Regions from separate parts of the Paenibacillus sp. JDR-2 genome, predicted to be linked through region 1. Evidence: a T-box and tRNA genes for the amino acid it is inferred to sense, from the RefSeq annotation. Region 1 holds a T-box; the other holds one or more tRNA genes.
The links. The T-box of region 1 lies ahead of leuS (leucine--tRNA ligase). A T-box ahead of a tRNA ligase gene usually reads a tRNA of that ligase, here a tRNA-Leu.

Region 1 (7,472 bases):
GAATGTGATTGGATGCAATCTTGGTCCAAAGCTGACGCCTATCGGATCGCTGGCGACCCTGCTTTGGCTTCATGTTCTCGCGAAAAAGGACGTGAAGATTTCATGGGGCTCCTATATGAAAGCAGGCTTTGTATTAACCGTGCCGACCTTGTTTATTACGTTGGCCGGGCTGTATATCTGGCTTGAGCTTATTCATTCGTTTAGTGTGTACGTTGGCTTTGCAATTGCGGGTTTCCTATTGGCAGCGGGTGTTGCCTTCGCCTTTTTCTTCAGGTTGAAATCCGGTAAAAAACAAGAAGCAAAAAAACAAATGGCATAGCCGTGACAGGAGGATATGGATGACAGCAAAACCTATTGTATATTTCCTATGTACGGGCAATTCGTGCAGAAGCCAGATGGCTGACGGGTTCATGAAGTTACTGGGCGGGGACAAATTTGAGGTATACAGTGCCGGCTTGGAAGCGCATGGACTTAATCCGAGAGCAGTACAAGCGATGAAGGAGGCAGGGGTGGATATTTCGGCGAATACCTCCGATGTGATTAATGTCGAATTATTAAATCAGGCCAATTACGTCATTACCTTATGCGGGCATGCAGACGAGCATTGTCCGGTTATTTCGAATGAAAATGTTATCAAGTGGCATTGGGGATTTGACGATCCGGCAAAAGCTACCGGAACCGAGTCGGAAATCATGGAGCAGTTCCGTACCGTGAGGGATGCTATTCATGACCGAATTAAACAATTTGTAGATGAAAGCTGCCATTAAGGCAGCTTTTTTTAATCCTCCGGCTCATTCATGCCGCGGACATAAATCACGTAGCAGCCCCGGTCTTCGTCAATTTCGGTTGATGTCGTAAACATGAGACCATAATCCGGAATGTCTACGATATCCTTCAGCAGGTAACGGATGACCTCATAATGGTTGGCGCTGCGGATCTCGGCCAGCTTGCGTCCCCGTTCGTTAGGCTTCCTGAATTCGATATAAATGCCGCGTCCCCGGTAGTTCGATTCGTCACCGTAATTCTCGTTAGGCCCGATTCGTTTGACGATCAGCATTTCTTCGTTTTCCTGCATTTCGTTTGAGGTTAATTCGTATTGAACTCCGTTTGCGATCAGGTAGGTGCATAATTGACGGGCATACATTTCATCGATCCCGACAGTAGCGGAAGGATATTCCATCAACGGCTCATATTGATTAAAACCGTTGTCGACAAAATAAGTTAATTTATTCATCGCTTTCACTCCGAATCAAAATGATTTCATTATCATACCATCATTTTATGGAAACTTTAACTTTTCTTGCTGCGCCTCTATCAAAATATGATATAACTTTATAGGAACTATGAAGCTTGGAGGATATCAGTCTATGAATTTAACACAAAAAGCAATGCTTGGCGTCTCTGCCGTTGCGATGGCTACCGCCCTGGCAGGCTGCGGGCAATCGACGACTTATCCGCGGACGGCTCAGCCAACGGACAGCCAATGCAGGGACTGGGAATGGGAAAGCAAAGACGGCGTATACCGCTGCGACGACTCCAGTTCCTCTTACTACCGGAGTTATTATTATGGCAACAGCTATTATTCATCCCGATCCGCCCTGCAAAAAAGCAGCTCCTATTCTGCTTATAAATCCAGCGTTTCAAGCAAAACGAGCTCCGGCTTTGGCAAAGGCAGCTCCATTAGCGGAGGCTGACCGTGGACCCATTCGCCAAGGCGAGAAACGCCTTTTATTCCGGAATTGAAAATTATTGGGCAGATTTGTACGGTGAAGAGTATTCTCTCTATGACCTATACGATATGACGAAAGAAGAGGTTCATAAGATTCGCGAATCGACGAACCGGATTGGTCATATTTTTTACAAAACCGCGCAATTGCTTCGAACCGTGGATGACGAGACATTGCTGATGCTTGGTTTTCCGCGCGAAACGTTGGCATACATACGAATCAGAAGCTTATCGGTCGAGAGCATAATCGCAAGACTGGATTTGGTTGGTGCCGGGGAGACCTACAAATGCATGGAGATCAATTCGGATACCCCTACATTCATCAAGGAGCTCCACCATGTGAATGGTCTGGTCTGCGAAGCCTTTGACCGCCATAATCCGAATAAGGGCTATGAGAGGCAGCTTGCGCTTGCGATTGAGAAAGCGGTTGTCGAGAGTCTGGAATACCTCGGAGACGGTCTGACAGCTCCTTATATCGTGTTTACGGCTCATGGAGATAACGTGGAAGACGCTAACACGGCTGCTTACTTGAGGAGCTTCCTGCCATTCCCGTCGAGCTTTGTTCCGCTCGATCAGCTGCAAATTATCAGGCATGCAGGGTTGTATGACGGAGAGGGCAATCCCATTCATGTTCTGTACCGCCAAACCTTCCCGGTAGAGAATCTCATTGAGGATGAAGATGACGAAGGGAACCCGATCGGATTATGGCTGTTGGAGCTTATCGAGCAGAAAAAGGTCGCGGTCATTAATCCGCCGTCAGCCTTCCTCCTCCAGTCGAAGGCCGTGCAGGCCATTATTTGGGGACTGTACGAAGAGGGGAGTCCTTTCTTTACCGAAGAAGAGCACCAATGGATCGGAGAGCATTTTCTCCCCACCTACCTGGAGCCGGACCGCTTTCTTGAAGGCCGGACGAAATACGTGATGAAGCCTGCGTTTGGACGCGAAGGGGATACGGTGAAAATTTTCGATGGCGACGGTAAGGTAGCGGCAGAGGATAGTCATAACTCCTACGCTCATTACCTTCCGGTCTATCAGGAATACGTAGAGCTGCCAACCGCCAAATTCCGGACGGAAAAGGGAGAGCGTGAAGGCTCGTACATGTATGGCAGCTTTCTAATCGGAGGAAAAGCGGGCGCATTAGGCATTCGGATCGGCAGCCCGATTACGGATAATTTATCTTATTTCTTGCCGGTTGGCATCACTAAATCAGAGTAAGGAGCTAATTAGGAATGGACACTAATTTATATGTGGATTTTCTGTTTTATTCATTGACGGGTTTTGCGATTATGATAGCAGGGCTGCTCTTGTTTGAATTGACAACCAAGAACAAGGAATTTGCCCTTATTTTTAAAGGGAATGCTTCGGCTGCTTTGTCGCTTGGGGGCAGACTGGCCGGTCTTGCAATCGTAATACGAGCGGCTGCGGAAAACTCGGTATCGCTTTCCGATATGCTGCTCTGGGGCGTGATCGGGATCGTAGCGCTAGTTATCCTCTACTACTTGACGGAACTGTTTACTTATCTGCTTGGCAAAGGGCTTAAAGTGAATGTGACCATCTTCAAAGCCATTGAGCAAAATAACATCGCGGTAGGTATTCTTATTCTGCTTATTTCGTGCAGCGTTGGCATGATTATTGCCGGATGCCTTACTTATAATCCCGATTTGCTCGGGTAGATTGGCAAATACCCACATATCTTGACATGTGGCGTCCCTGGCGGTATAATCGGGTTTAACCATGTTTTTCTATACTTAATGGCGTTGAAGAGGAGCAGTAATGTCGCGGAGCAAGGCTAAGAGAGCCGGCGGTTGGTGTAAGCCGGACCTGCAGCGATATGAATCTCGCCTTGGAGCTTTGCGTTATTACGCAACGATTAGCCTGCGTTAAAGGCAATGAGTGAACGGAAGGCAAAGCATGCCGGACGTTAACTAGGGTGGTACCACGGGAATAATCTCCCGTCCCTAGCGATAATACGCTAGGGACGGGAGTTTTTTTATGTTTGTGATGCGCTCGCGCACACTTTTTAGGAGGAAATGATTATGAGTCAGGAATTTCAAGGCTACAATCCGCTCGCGGTAGAGCCGAAATGGCAGAAGTATTGGGATGAGAACAAGACATTCGCAACAACGGAAGATTCGGGCAAGAAAAAATTCTATGCCCTTGATATGTTCCCTTATCCATCCGGCGCGGGCCTGCACGTAGGTCATCCGGAAGGCTACACGGCTACGGACATCGTATCCCGTTACAAACGGATGCGCGGCTACAACGTCCTTCATCCGATGGGCTGGGACGCGTTTGGTCTGCCGGCGGAACAATACGCTCTGCAAACGGGGCGCCATCCGCGCGAAATCACGGTGGAGAACATCAACAACTTCCGCCGCCAGATCAAATCGCTCGGGTTCTCGTATGACTGGGACCGCGAATTCAGCACGACGGATCCGGATTACTATAAATGGACGCAATGGATTTTTATCCAATTGTATAATAAAGGCCTTGCTTATGTAGCGGAAGTACCGGTTAACTGGTGTCCCGCGCTGGGTACCGTACTGGCGAACGAAGAAGTGATCGACGGCCTCAGCGAACGCGGCGGCCACCCGGTTATCCGCAAGCCGATGCGCCAATGGATGCTGAAAATTACCGAATATGCTGAGCGCCTGCTCGAGGATCTGGAAGAGCTCGACTGGTCGGAAAGCATTAAAGATATGCAGCGCAACTGGATCGGCAAATCGACTGGCGCGGAAGTCACTTTCGACATTGACGGCCATGATGCATCGCTTGTTGTATTCACAACGCGTCCGGATACGCTGTTTGGCGCAACTTACTGCGTACTGGCCCCCGAGCATGAGCTGGTTGCAACTATCACGACGGCTGACCAAGCCCAAGCGGTTGATGCGTACAAAGAAGCAGCCGCTCGCAAGAGCGACCTGGAGCGTACCGACCTTGCGAAGGATAAAACAGGCGTATTTACAGGCGCTTACGCAATCAATCCGGTTAATGGCGCGAAGACGCCAATCTGGATTGCCGACTACGTGCTTGCCGGTTACGGAACAGGCGCAATTATGGCGGTACCAGGCCATGATACCCGCGACTGGGAGTTTGCGAAGCAGTTCGATCTGCCAATCCTTGAAGTTGTTCAAGGCGGCGACGCAACGAAAGAGGCTTATGCAGGCGACGGCCCTCACGCCAATTCCGATTTCCTGAACGGTCTGAACAACGAAGATGCGATCAAAACGATGATCGAGCATCTGGAAGGTTCGGGCAAAGGCCACGGCAAGGTCACTTACCGTCTGCGCGACTGGCTGTTCAGCCGCCAGCGCTACTGGGGTGAACCGATTCCGATTCTGCACCTGGAAGACGGCACGATGAAGCCGGTTCCCGTAGATCAGCTGCCGCTCGTATTGCCGGACGTGGATGCGATCAAGCCATCCGGTACGGGCGAATCCCCGCTTGCGAACGTTACGGAGTGGGTAAACACGATTGATCCGGAAACAGGCATGAAAGCACGCCGCGAGACAAACACGATGCCGCAATGGGCGGGAAGCTGCTGGTACTACCTGCGCTTCATCGATCCGAAGAACGAGAACGAAATCTGCTCGCCGGAGAAGCAAAAGGAATGGTTGCCGGTTGATCTGTACATCGGCGGCGCTGAGCATGCGGTGCTTCACTTGCTTTATGCCCGCTTCTGGCACAAAGTGCTGTACGATCTCGGCGTCGTGGATACGAAAGAGCCTTTCCACAAGCTGGTTAACCAAGGTATGATTCTCGGCACGAACAACGAGAAAATGTCCAAATCGCGCGGCAACGTCATTAACCCGGATGATATCGTGAACGAATTCGGCGCGGATACGCTCCGCATGTACGAAATGTTCATGGGACCTCTGGAAGCGACAAAGCCATGGAACACCAACGGCGTAGAAGGCACATACCGCTTCTTGAGCCGCGTATGGCGCTTGTTCGTCGGCGAAGACGGTAGCGTAAACGCGAAAATCACAAACGACGGCGAAACAACAAAGGCGTTCAAGCAAACATGGCACCGTTCCATCAAAAAGGTGACTGATGATTTCGAGAACCTGCGCTTTAACACCGCGATCAGCCAGTTGATGATTTTCGTTAACGAAGCCTACAAAACGGATGTTTTGCCGGTTGAAGCAATGAAGAACTTCCTGCAAATGCTGTCTCCGCTGGCTCCGCATATCACGGAAGAGCTGTGGGAGAAGCTGGGCGGAACAGGCTCCATCACTTACGAGCAATGGCCTTCGTACGAAGAAGCATTGACAGTGGATGATGAAGTTGAAATCGTCGTTCAAGTGAACGGCAAAATTATCGAGCGCGTATCCATTGCCGCTGATACTGCGGAAGCAGAGATGGAAAGCCTCGCCAAAGACATGGATAAAGTGAAAGAACTGATAGAAGGCAAAACGATCCGCAAAGTGGTCGTTGTTAAGGGCAAGCTCGTTAACATCGTAGCGAACTAAATAGCAGGAAAAAAAGAAGAGGTGAGCGGCCCAGCAGCGCAAAATGTGCTACTGTCCGTTCACCTCTTCGCCGTAGAAAGCGGTATTTATTTTGGCGACGTCTTCGTCGAATTTTTTATGCGTTGTCCGGATCAACCGGTTAAAGGTGCCGTCAAGCTCACGATTAAGCAGCTGCAGGGCCTGGGCCGTAATTCCTCCCGGAACGGCTACTCTCTTCTGGATATCTTCCGGGGATAGCCCGCCTTCCGTTAGCAGAAGTCCCGTACCAAGCAGCATGTTGCTTGCAACGCTGACCGCGTCTTCGCGGCTGATTCCCGTTTCGCATACGGCCGCATCAATGAACTGCTCGACGAGATAAGCGAAAAAGGCAGGTCCGCAGCTGGAGAGGTCGGATACGATCCGGGTGTAAGGCTCTTCGATCGGAAGAGGCTCGCTGATGAAAGCAAGCATATCTTCGATTAGAGTCTGGTCTTCTTCCGTAATACGGGAGCCGTAGATGCATAAGGTAGCTCCGCTCCAGACGAGGTTGGTGACGCTTGGAATAACCTTTGCGATTTTACAAGGCAAAAGCTCTTCCAGATGCCCGATCAGAACCGGGCTTGTTATGGATATAAGAAGCTGCTCCGGCCGCAGGACCGGCAGAAGCTCATCAATCACTTTCTTATATTCAAGCGGTTTGACGCATATAAACAAAATGTCGCTAACGCTTGCGGTGCTTGCATTCGAACGCTCGGCTCTCATTCCGGGATATCGTTCAGCAAGCGCCTGGGCTTTGGCGTAGGTGCGGTTGCTGATTACGATCTGACACGGGTCGAGTGCTCCAGATGCGACGAAGGCTTCGATCAGCAGGCTTCCCATCGCGCCCGTCCCTATGAATCCGACATTCATGCTCAGCCCTCCCAACAGATTTGCTCTTTTAACCTATTCCTAAAGACTTGCCTTATATGACATGAAAATGCTAAAAATCCCCTTTTTTTGGATGGAAGGAGTGTTGCAAGTGGCCCGTCTCCTGCAAGGACGTCGAACGCATTCGAATAGAAACAGAGTTATGATCCCTTTATTTCTTGTCGCAGCGGCAGTTGTCTTGTTAGCGGCAGCTTTTGCGCAACCGAAGGAGAAAGCACCCGATGAATGGTTGCAATTGAACCGGGAGGTCGGCGCGGCTTTGCAAATGGAAGGAGAACCGACTGTAGGGGGGCAAAAGGCGGATCTGCCCGAAAAAACGAAGGACGGCGAAGCGGAGTTGCCAAATACCCAGACGGGGGGCATTCATG
Region 2 (7,472 bases), 2.0 Mb from region 1:
CCAATATAAGTGGATGCGATTTGCAGAACCTTCCCCGTACGCTTTACCATGGCATGTCCTCCCGAAAATAACCTTCTATATAAGAAGGTATGTCCAAATAGGGACGGGCATGACAGCAACTTCCAGATTGGAGGGCTTGCTAGGCGGCCGCTAACAGTTTAATGGATACGATCTTGTTATGATCCGGATCCAGATCAAATTTGAGCAGCGAGTCTTTTCCTTGGTAAGTAATAATGTAGCTGTTCTGGGAAGTTGGTTTTCCAAGCGCTTTAAGCAGAGTTTCCGTTTTGTCCTCGACACGAACGCCGCTAAGTCCGGTTGCAACCGACTTATCGTATACCTCTATGTATTGGATTGCTTTATCCTCGTTGATCCCCACGGCAAAACCTTTGTATTCGCGAACCTCTATTGTCTCCGAATCGTCTTTCAGGCTGTAGACATCAGTTGCTTTGCCATAGCGCTCGGATACTTTCATATCGGAATCGCCTATCTTAAGTCCAAGCATAACCGGATGGGAGGCGTCCCATTGCTGCTGTTTGCTTGCTGTGCCAGTGCCGGACGGGGAAGTGCTTTTGCCGGAAGATTCCGCGCTTGTATCGCCGCCGGATGTATTTGCGCCGCTTGCTTCAGGCTCTTTGCCGTATTTCCCGCTATCCTGCCCTTGAGAGTAGGTCTTCTGCGGACTGTCCCCCGTTGGATAAGTGTCCGATGAATGCTCGGCTAACTGCACGCTTGATGGAGATTCCGAGTTCATTGTGCTCGAACAGCCTGTTGTCGCTATGAGGGAAAGGGCCATTGCGGCCGTCCATTTTGCTGCATGGTATGTTCTTTTCGTCTTGTTCATGCGATTGCGCTCCTTTTGGGTCGCTTTTTGTCCTGAAATCTTATCTTTCTTAACGTCCATATCTGGAAGAAGTTGCTTTGCATTATATATCTCTTCTATATAAAATGATTCCTCTCCTGCTTCGATAAAAAATTTGAAAGAGCCGGGTTGCGTTGTTTGCCTATCCTATGGTAAGTTATCGAAAAGAGATTTTGGTGGAGGGAAATGACGATGGATATTTTAAAAGAACGAATTTTAGAGCAAGCATCGGTACTTTCGAGCGATGTGCTGCGGCTGGATTCCATACTTAACCACCAGGTCGATCCTGCTCTTACGATGGAAATGGGACATGAATTCGCAAAACGGTTTGCTGACGAGAAAATAACGAAAGTCGTTACGATTGAATCCTCTGGTATTCCCGTTGCTTATGCTACGGCGTACGTACTAGGTGTACCACTTGTATTTGCACGTCGCAAGAAAACTTTAATCGCGGATCCGGATGCTTATTCGGAGCGTGTTCCGTCCTTTACAAAAGGGATGGTGACCGATATTATGGTGTCGAAGCAGTTTTTGTCGGCTGAGGATAAAGTGCTCTTTATCGACGATATTATTGCAAACGGCGATGCAGCCCGAGGGCTGATCAAGATCATTGAAAGATCCGGCGCAGAGCTGGTAGGCATGGGGATTGTACTCGAGAAATCCTTCCAGGCCGGTTCAAGAACCCTTCGCGAGCAAGGTGTACGGGTAGAGTCGCTAGTAAATGTTACTTCTTTGAAAAACGGGCAAATTCAGTTCGACTAAGTTATAATGAGGGTGAAGGAACCGAGGGGAGGCAGCGGCAATGATAACATCTGAATTTTTGACTGCGAAACTGGGTGACGCGAAAATTCACTTCGAACGCGCACTAGATTGCAAGCATACGGAATTTGATGATTTGTATCCTTATATGATTGAGCATCCGCAATTTTTCTGGTACAAGCGTTATGTTGCATGGTCGGAGCTTCTTACTATTGTGAAGCTTTGCGAAGAGCTCGGTGAGGAATGGAAAGGTCAATTTACGGAACGTCAGGCAGAATATATCGCAAAGCGCGTCATGTCTTCGAGAGTGCTCGATGAATGGTATGAAACCAATGATTCCAAGGAGCATGTCGGTTAGTCCGTACGGAGGTATAAGCGGTGATTAGTGAAGAGCAGTTGGATCAGTTTCGCCAAAGCGGCGAGAAGATCCGTGTCGTTCGGGACGAGATGGAAGTGAACGACGTGGTAGGAATCGTTGTCGCTTGGGATGATGCTACGGTTGTCATCCGCCGTCACAACAGGCGGGTCGTCAGGCTGAGCCGCAATTACCGCTTTGAGCTTGCCTCAAGCGAACGCGGTTCTGCTGAGTAGCAAGTTAAGCAGGAAACTCTGTCACACAGGGTTTCCTGCTTTTTTTGCGTAGCGATGTACACAAAAAAGGTTTTGGTTGTCTATCGCTAGACTGACCAAAACCTCTAACTGTTTATGTATGGTGCGGTCGAGAGGACTCGAACCTCCACGGCTGTTACACCACTAGAACCTGAATCTAGCGCGTCTGCCAATTCCGCCACGACCGCAAATGTTGTTGCCAACGAAAAATATCATAACATTATCTGATGAGAAGAGTCAAGCAATTTGTTAAGAATAAGTTAAACAAAGAAAAAGGCTCCAGCTCATGCGCTGGAACCCTTTATGTATGGTGCGGTCGAGAGGACTCGAACCTCCACGGCTGTTACACCACTAGAACCTGAATCTAGCGCGTCTGCCAATTCCGCCACGACCGCATGCCTTATTACGTCCCTTATGGTAGCATGTACGGGTTTCATTCGTCAACACATCTAATAAAGTTGCAAAATTCAGCATATTTTTCCTCGGTTGGACAAACAATGAAGAGGATAAAAGGGAAAGGGTGTATGACGTGAACAAACCTAAAAGGGCAGCTGTCATTTGGATCATTGCACTCGTGTTATTTATGCCCGCCGGTGCGGGACGAGTGATGGCCGCAGAGGAAGAACAAGCGAAGTCCGCAAGACAGTTTGCGATTGTAATTGATGATTTCGGCAACGGTATGAACGGCACGGAAGAGATGCTGCAGCTGCCAGCTAAATTTACGGTAGCGATTATGCCGTTTATGCCAACTACCAAAAAGGATGCCGAAGAAGCGCATCGCCTTGGACATGATGTCATTGTGCATATGCCGATGGAGCCTAATAAAGGGCAAAAAAATTGGCTGGGTCCAGGAGCAATTACGGCTGACCTCAGCGATGAAGAGATTAAGAAACGGGTAGAAGATGCCATTGATGACGTTCCGTATGCGGTAGGCATGAACAATCACATGGGTTCCAAAATTACGGCTGACGAACGGATTATGCGCATCGTCCTTTCGGTCTGCAAGGAGCGGGGATTATTTTTCCTCGACAGCCGTACGACATTCAAAACGGTTGTGCCCAAAGTAACGGAGGAGCTTGGCGTGCCGGCACTCGCAAACAACGTATTCCTTGATGATGTATATACGGAGCAGCATGTGTCGAAACAAATGACGATTGCGAAAAAGCATTTGGAATCCCATGATACCTGCATTGTTATTGGCCATGTTGGACCTCCGGGCAAAAAAACGGCAGCCGTCCTCAAAGCATCCATTCCAGCGATGCAATCAGACGGCCAGGTTCAATTCGTCAAGCTGTCTGAGCTGGTTCCTTCATTATCGGGTGATCCATTTATACTGCCGAATCCCTGAGGCGATTGCCGAGGCAACGCGAAGCTGCTCGCGAGGGTCGGTGAGCATCGACCGGTCGCCTTCATGGCTAATAAAGCCCATTTCAACAATAACCGCAGGCTGATCAACCTTCCGCAGTAAATAGAAAGGCTTGCCCTCCCTCGGGTAAAACGAGGTTTGCTGTTGTCTGTTCAGCGTATCCTGTATGCAAAAAGCAAGAAGCGCGCTTTCGCCGGTAGACTGATGCAGAACAAGCGGACCATGCTTGGATCTGTCCTTGGTCCAGTTTACGTGAAGGCTGACCAGCATGGTTGTCTCGATCTCGTCGGTTAACTGGCGGCGTTGCGATAAATCGCGTTTATGGCGCGATTTGCTTACATGCCACCGGTTCTCTTCGCTAAGCGCATAATCACCGGTGCGATTCAATACGGCGGGAATGCCTTGACTATTAAGAAGAAGGTACAGCTTCTGGGCGATGGCCAGATTTATATCTTTTTCCAAGGTATTGCCGGCTGTTGCGCCACCGTCAATTCCGCCGTGGCCGGCATCAATTAACACGATAGCCGAAGGCATCGTCCAACCGTCCTCGGGAGCATGTGCGATTTGCTGTTTGTTTTCCGGAACGGCAGCCGACAGCTCGGGCGCAAGACTAAGCAAGCCGATAAACACAAAAATGGCAATCCGCATGACAAACAATTTGAATTCCTCCTTCAATATGCCAAGACTTGCGTGTAAAGCAGCTATCGATAGCGTGGCTTATTGAAGGAAAACTCATGCATGTTTACGATCTGGACATTCCGGGCAAACTTTTAGTAACAAATAAACCGACGAGGTGATCGTGCAGTGGCAAATGGACATGATCTGATCAAATACGTGACCGTGGAATTTGTGAACTACATCGAGACGCCGAGGGATGAACGTAAAGCAGCCAAAGCGACAGCCAAGGCTGCAAGGGAGCATTGGCTGTCGCGCTGGTTCGGATGGGGCGGAGCAAGCGTATTGCTATGGTGGAAAGGCCGTACGGAACGTTAGCGATAGAAGTGACCGAGCTCGGCAAGAAGCTTGAGGGGAATGTACCTTGTGCTGCTGCCGAGCTCATCTGTTTCCAGAGCGGCATAAACATTGCCATCCCCCCAGCTGTGATAGCCGGTTACCGACCACACATAAAGCATCTCTTTATTAAAGCGCTCTACCGTAAAACGCAGAGGCGTTTTGGAGCTTAACGCTTTGAGCACGATACCGGTATCCTCAGCGGACGCTGTTATAGGTTTTTCAGTCAGCCACGGCATTTCGCTATACGGATCAAAAGAACGGCTTTTCACGGCTCTCTTGATCACGGTGTTGCCCTGCAGGGCGTAACGTGCGGCAAGTCCTTCTTCGGCCTTGGCTGTTTTCTCTAACGCTGCTTTTTGCAGCGGCAGCCATTCACCGCTCATACCGTCCAAATACGTATTTTCCGCTGAACCGTTTACGTCCCAGACGGCTAGTAACGGATGAATATATAAAGCTTGGTTCGTATTAGGCAAAGAGGAGAGAAGCTCCAGCTGCGCAAGGGATTGATGCAGCGTTGTCTGGTCAAACAAGTATTCCCCCGTTCCGTATTCCCCAAGCGCAAACCCGCCATTTTCCTTGGCCTGAATAACCAAGTATCCGGCCGGTTGACCTTTATCCTTCACAATCGCTATCCAGCTATGCGTACCCGGGCCAAGAGGCGACACGGTAAATTCGGCATGATTCCACGCTTTGAACTCAGGTAATTTCGCAAGCTCGTCCATCCAGCCTCGTACGGTGGAGTGAAGCTCCGTTTCCTGCTGAGCCGTTACGGACGGCATTGATTCCGCCTGAAGGGTTTGAGCCGTGACAAGGAATGTTGACACCACCAATGCGGCTATAACCGTTTGTCGAATCCACTTTTTCACCCTGGCACATCCTTTCTTTCTTTTGCATCTGTTTCTGACATGGTCTCATTATATTGGACAAGCCCGCAGAAGGCTGTTGGAACCTGTCGCGGGCGTACCTCAATCGGTTGTTCTATTTTTGGCGTATTGCTGCGAATGCCGTCTGATTGTCTCTATTCAATGCCTTCCAGGTGGAAAATACCGCAGTTAATGGCGGAAGCCGTCACCCGCGGCTCATACTGCCATTTGATCTCGGTCTGGCGCTGGTTGAATTGCTCCTCGATGGCTTCCTTAGCTTCCTCCTCGGCGTGCTTGATCATCGGATCATAATAATGCCGGATCCTATCGAGCTCTTCCTCCAGCCTTGCCGCGGCATCGGCAGCCCAGGTATAGTCGTAATTTCTTAGCTTGCGTTCAAGCGAAGTCTCGATAACGCCTAATGCCTTGGCGTAGGACAGGCCGTTGCGTGTCAAATGGATATTCGAGGGCAGCCGCGGCGTCAGCTTTAAATTTTTAAGGCGGTCATAGAAGTTCTCGACCACGAGTCCCGTTGCGAGAGAGACGCCATAGCTGTGAATTTCCTCGCGCTTCCTGTCGCAAGCGAATTCGACACGCATATTTACCCCAAGCCATACGGTGTAGGGTGTCGATTGGAACGGAGTGCTGGAGCGTCGTTCCGGCTCCTGGAAAAGATTCACGTAGCTGCCGGAGTTTTTGGCTGCGCCAAACAGCTGCTCCAGCTTGCGGGAGCCGAAATAGAGATCTTCCCTTGGCGTGCGGATACCGCTGGCCATATTGTTGTTCACGAATCCGAAGGAACGGTTTAACGCCGCATCCACGGCCGTCGTTGCTGGGCCAGGTGTTGGCGGCGGAGCAGCAAGGTCCTCCTCGTATTTCTCCTTGTCTGTTACGAACAGATAAGACATCGTCTCCGGTTCGGAGCCCGTGCGGTCGACAAAGCTCCAGTAGAAGGGACGGTTCGTCAGTTCACGGTCGGCAGCAGGCGAGAGCTTAACCGTGAAGTGTGCAGGAGACTTCTCCAATATCGAGCATTGCGTGGCTTCAAGAAACCGCTGTACATATTTGTGGACTTGCTTCGAATTCACGGTCTCACCTCGACTTTCTGGCCCAGAGAGGTCATCTGGGCAAGGATGGTTGGTCCTTGAGGCGTCTCCGGCGTTTCCGTCTCATCACGAAGCTTGGATATGGAGGAGCCCAAATGATTAAGCCTTTCCTCCAGATGAACGGCGTTTCCTTCGGATTCGAGCAGCATTCTTGCCAGCTGCTGTTCGATGGAGCCGGCATCCGTTTCGAATCGTTCGAGAATATGGTCGAGTTCCCCGATTACAAGCTCAAACAGATTGATTTTCTCATGCAGCAGGTTCACGATATGCTCTTCGATGGTACCGAGCGTGCACAGATTATAGATTTTGACGTCTTCCTTTTGTCCAAGCCGGTGAACGCGGCCGATCCGCTGCTCGACGCGCATGGGATTCCAGGGAAGGTCGAAGTTAATCATGTTATGGCAGAACTGCAGGTTGATCCCTTCGCCGCCGGCTTCGGTAGCGATAAGCACTTGGGCGCGGCCGCGGAACAGATCCATCATCCAGTCTTTTTTACCGCGGTTCATGCCGCCCCGGTAAGGTACGGCCAAAATGTTGTGCGAGCGGAAGAACTGCAGCAGATATTCCTGCGACGCCCGGTACTCGGTGAAAATAATGACTTTATCGTTAATCTGCTGAATGAGCTCCATTACTTTTTCCGCTTTGGTATTGGCTTTGATCTGCTTGATAAATTCGACCAGCTCCCAGATTTTCGGACGGATCGGGGAATCCTCAGCCGTTTTCTTGAACAGATTAACAAGCGTAATAAATACGGCGTCCCGGCTGCTGCATACTTCGCGTTGCAGCGTAACAAGCGGAAGCATACTCATCATATCGACGCCGTCTTCCTTGTAACGGTCCCGAACGAATGCCGTCACCGCGTCATAGAGAGCCTTCTCTTCGGAAGACAGCTC

Region 2: it encodes a tRNA-Leu, which carries the amino acid that the T-box ahead of leuS (leucine--tRNA ligase) is inferred to sense. The anticodon was not compared.

What each region holds. Positions count from the first base shown of each region.
Region 1 covers NC_012914.1:2,568,180-2,575,651, forward strand. The annotation lists gene PJDR2_RS11135 (arsenic transporter) at 1-319, shown strand, start outside; gene arsC (arsenate reductase (thioredoxin)) at 339-767, shown strand; gene PJDR2_RS11145 (hypothetical protein) at 779-1,234, opposite strand; gene PJDR2_RS11150 (hypothetical protein) at 1,368-1,694, shown strand; gene PJDR2_RS11155 (glutathionylspermidine synthase family protein) at 1,697-2,941, shown strand; gene PJDR2_RS11160 (DUF350 domain-containing protein) at 2,956-3,399, shown strand; T-box leader at 3,475-3,689, shown strand; gene leuS (leucine--tRNA ligase) at 3,763-6,198, shown strand; gene comER (late competence protein ComER) at 6,247-7,086, opposite strand; gene PJDR2_RS31895 (ComEA family DNA-binding protein) at 7,247-7,472, shown strand, end outside.
Region 2 covers NC_012914.1:4,535,857-4,543,328, reverse strand. The annotation lists gene PJDR2_RS20175 (membrane protein) at 1-50, opposite strand, end outside; gene PJDR2_RS20170 (hypothetical protein) at 140-844, opposite strand; gene PJDR2_RS20165 (xanthine phosphoribosyltransferase) at 1,055-1,624, shown strand; gene PJDR2_RS20160 (hypothetical protein) at 1,665-1,979, shown strand; gene PJDR2_RS20155 (hypothetical protein) at 2,000-2,212, shown strand; tRNA gene PJDR2_RS20150 (tRNA-Leu) at 2,332-2,418, opposite strand; tRNA gene PJDR2_RS20145 (tRNA-Leu) at 2,539-2,625, opposite strand; gene PJDR2_RS20140 (divergent polysaccharide deacetylase family protein) at 2,751-3,578, shown strand; gene PJDR2_RS20135 (N-acetylmuramoyl-L-alanine amidase family protein) at 3,543-4,253, opposite strand; gene PJDR2_RS20130 (YqzE family protein) at 4,401-4,589, shown strand; gene PJDR2_RS32005 (hypothetical protein) at 4,586-5,476, opposite strand; gene PJDR2_RS20120 (YqhG family protein) at 5,629-6,561, opposite strand; gene PJDR2_RS20115 (DEAD/DEAH box helicase) at 6,558-7,472, opposite strand, start outside.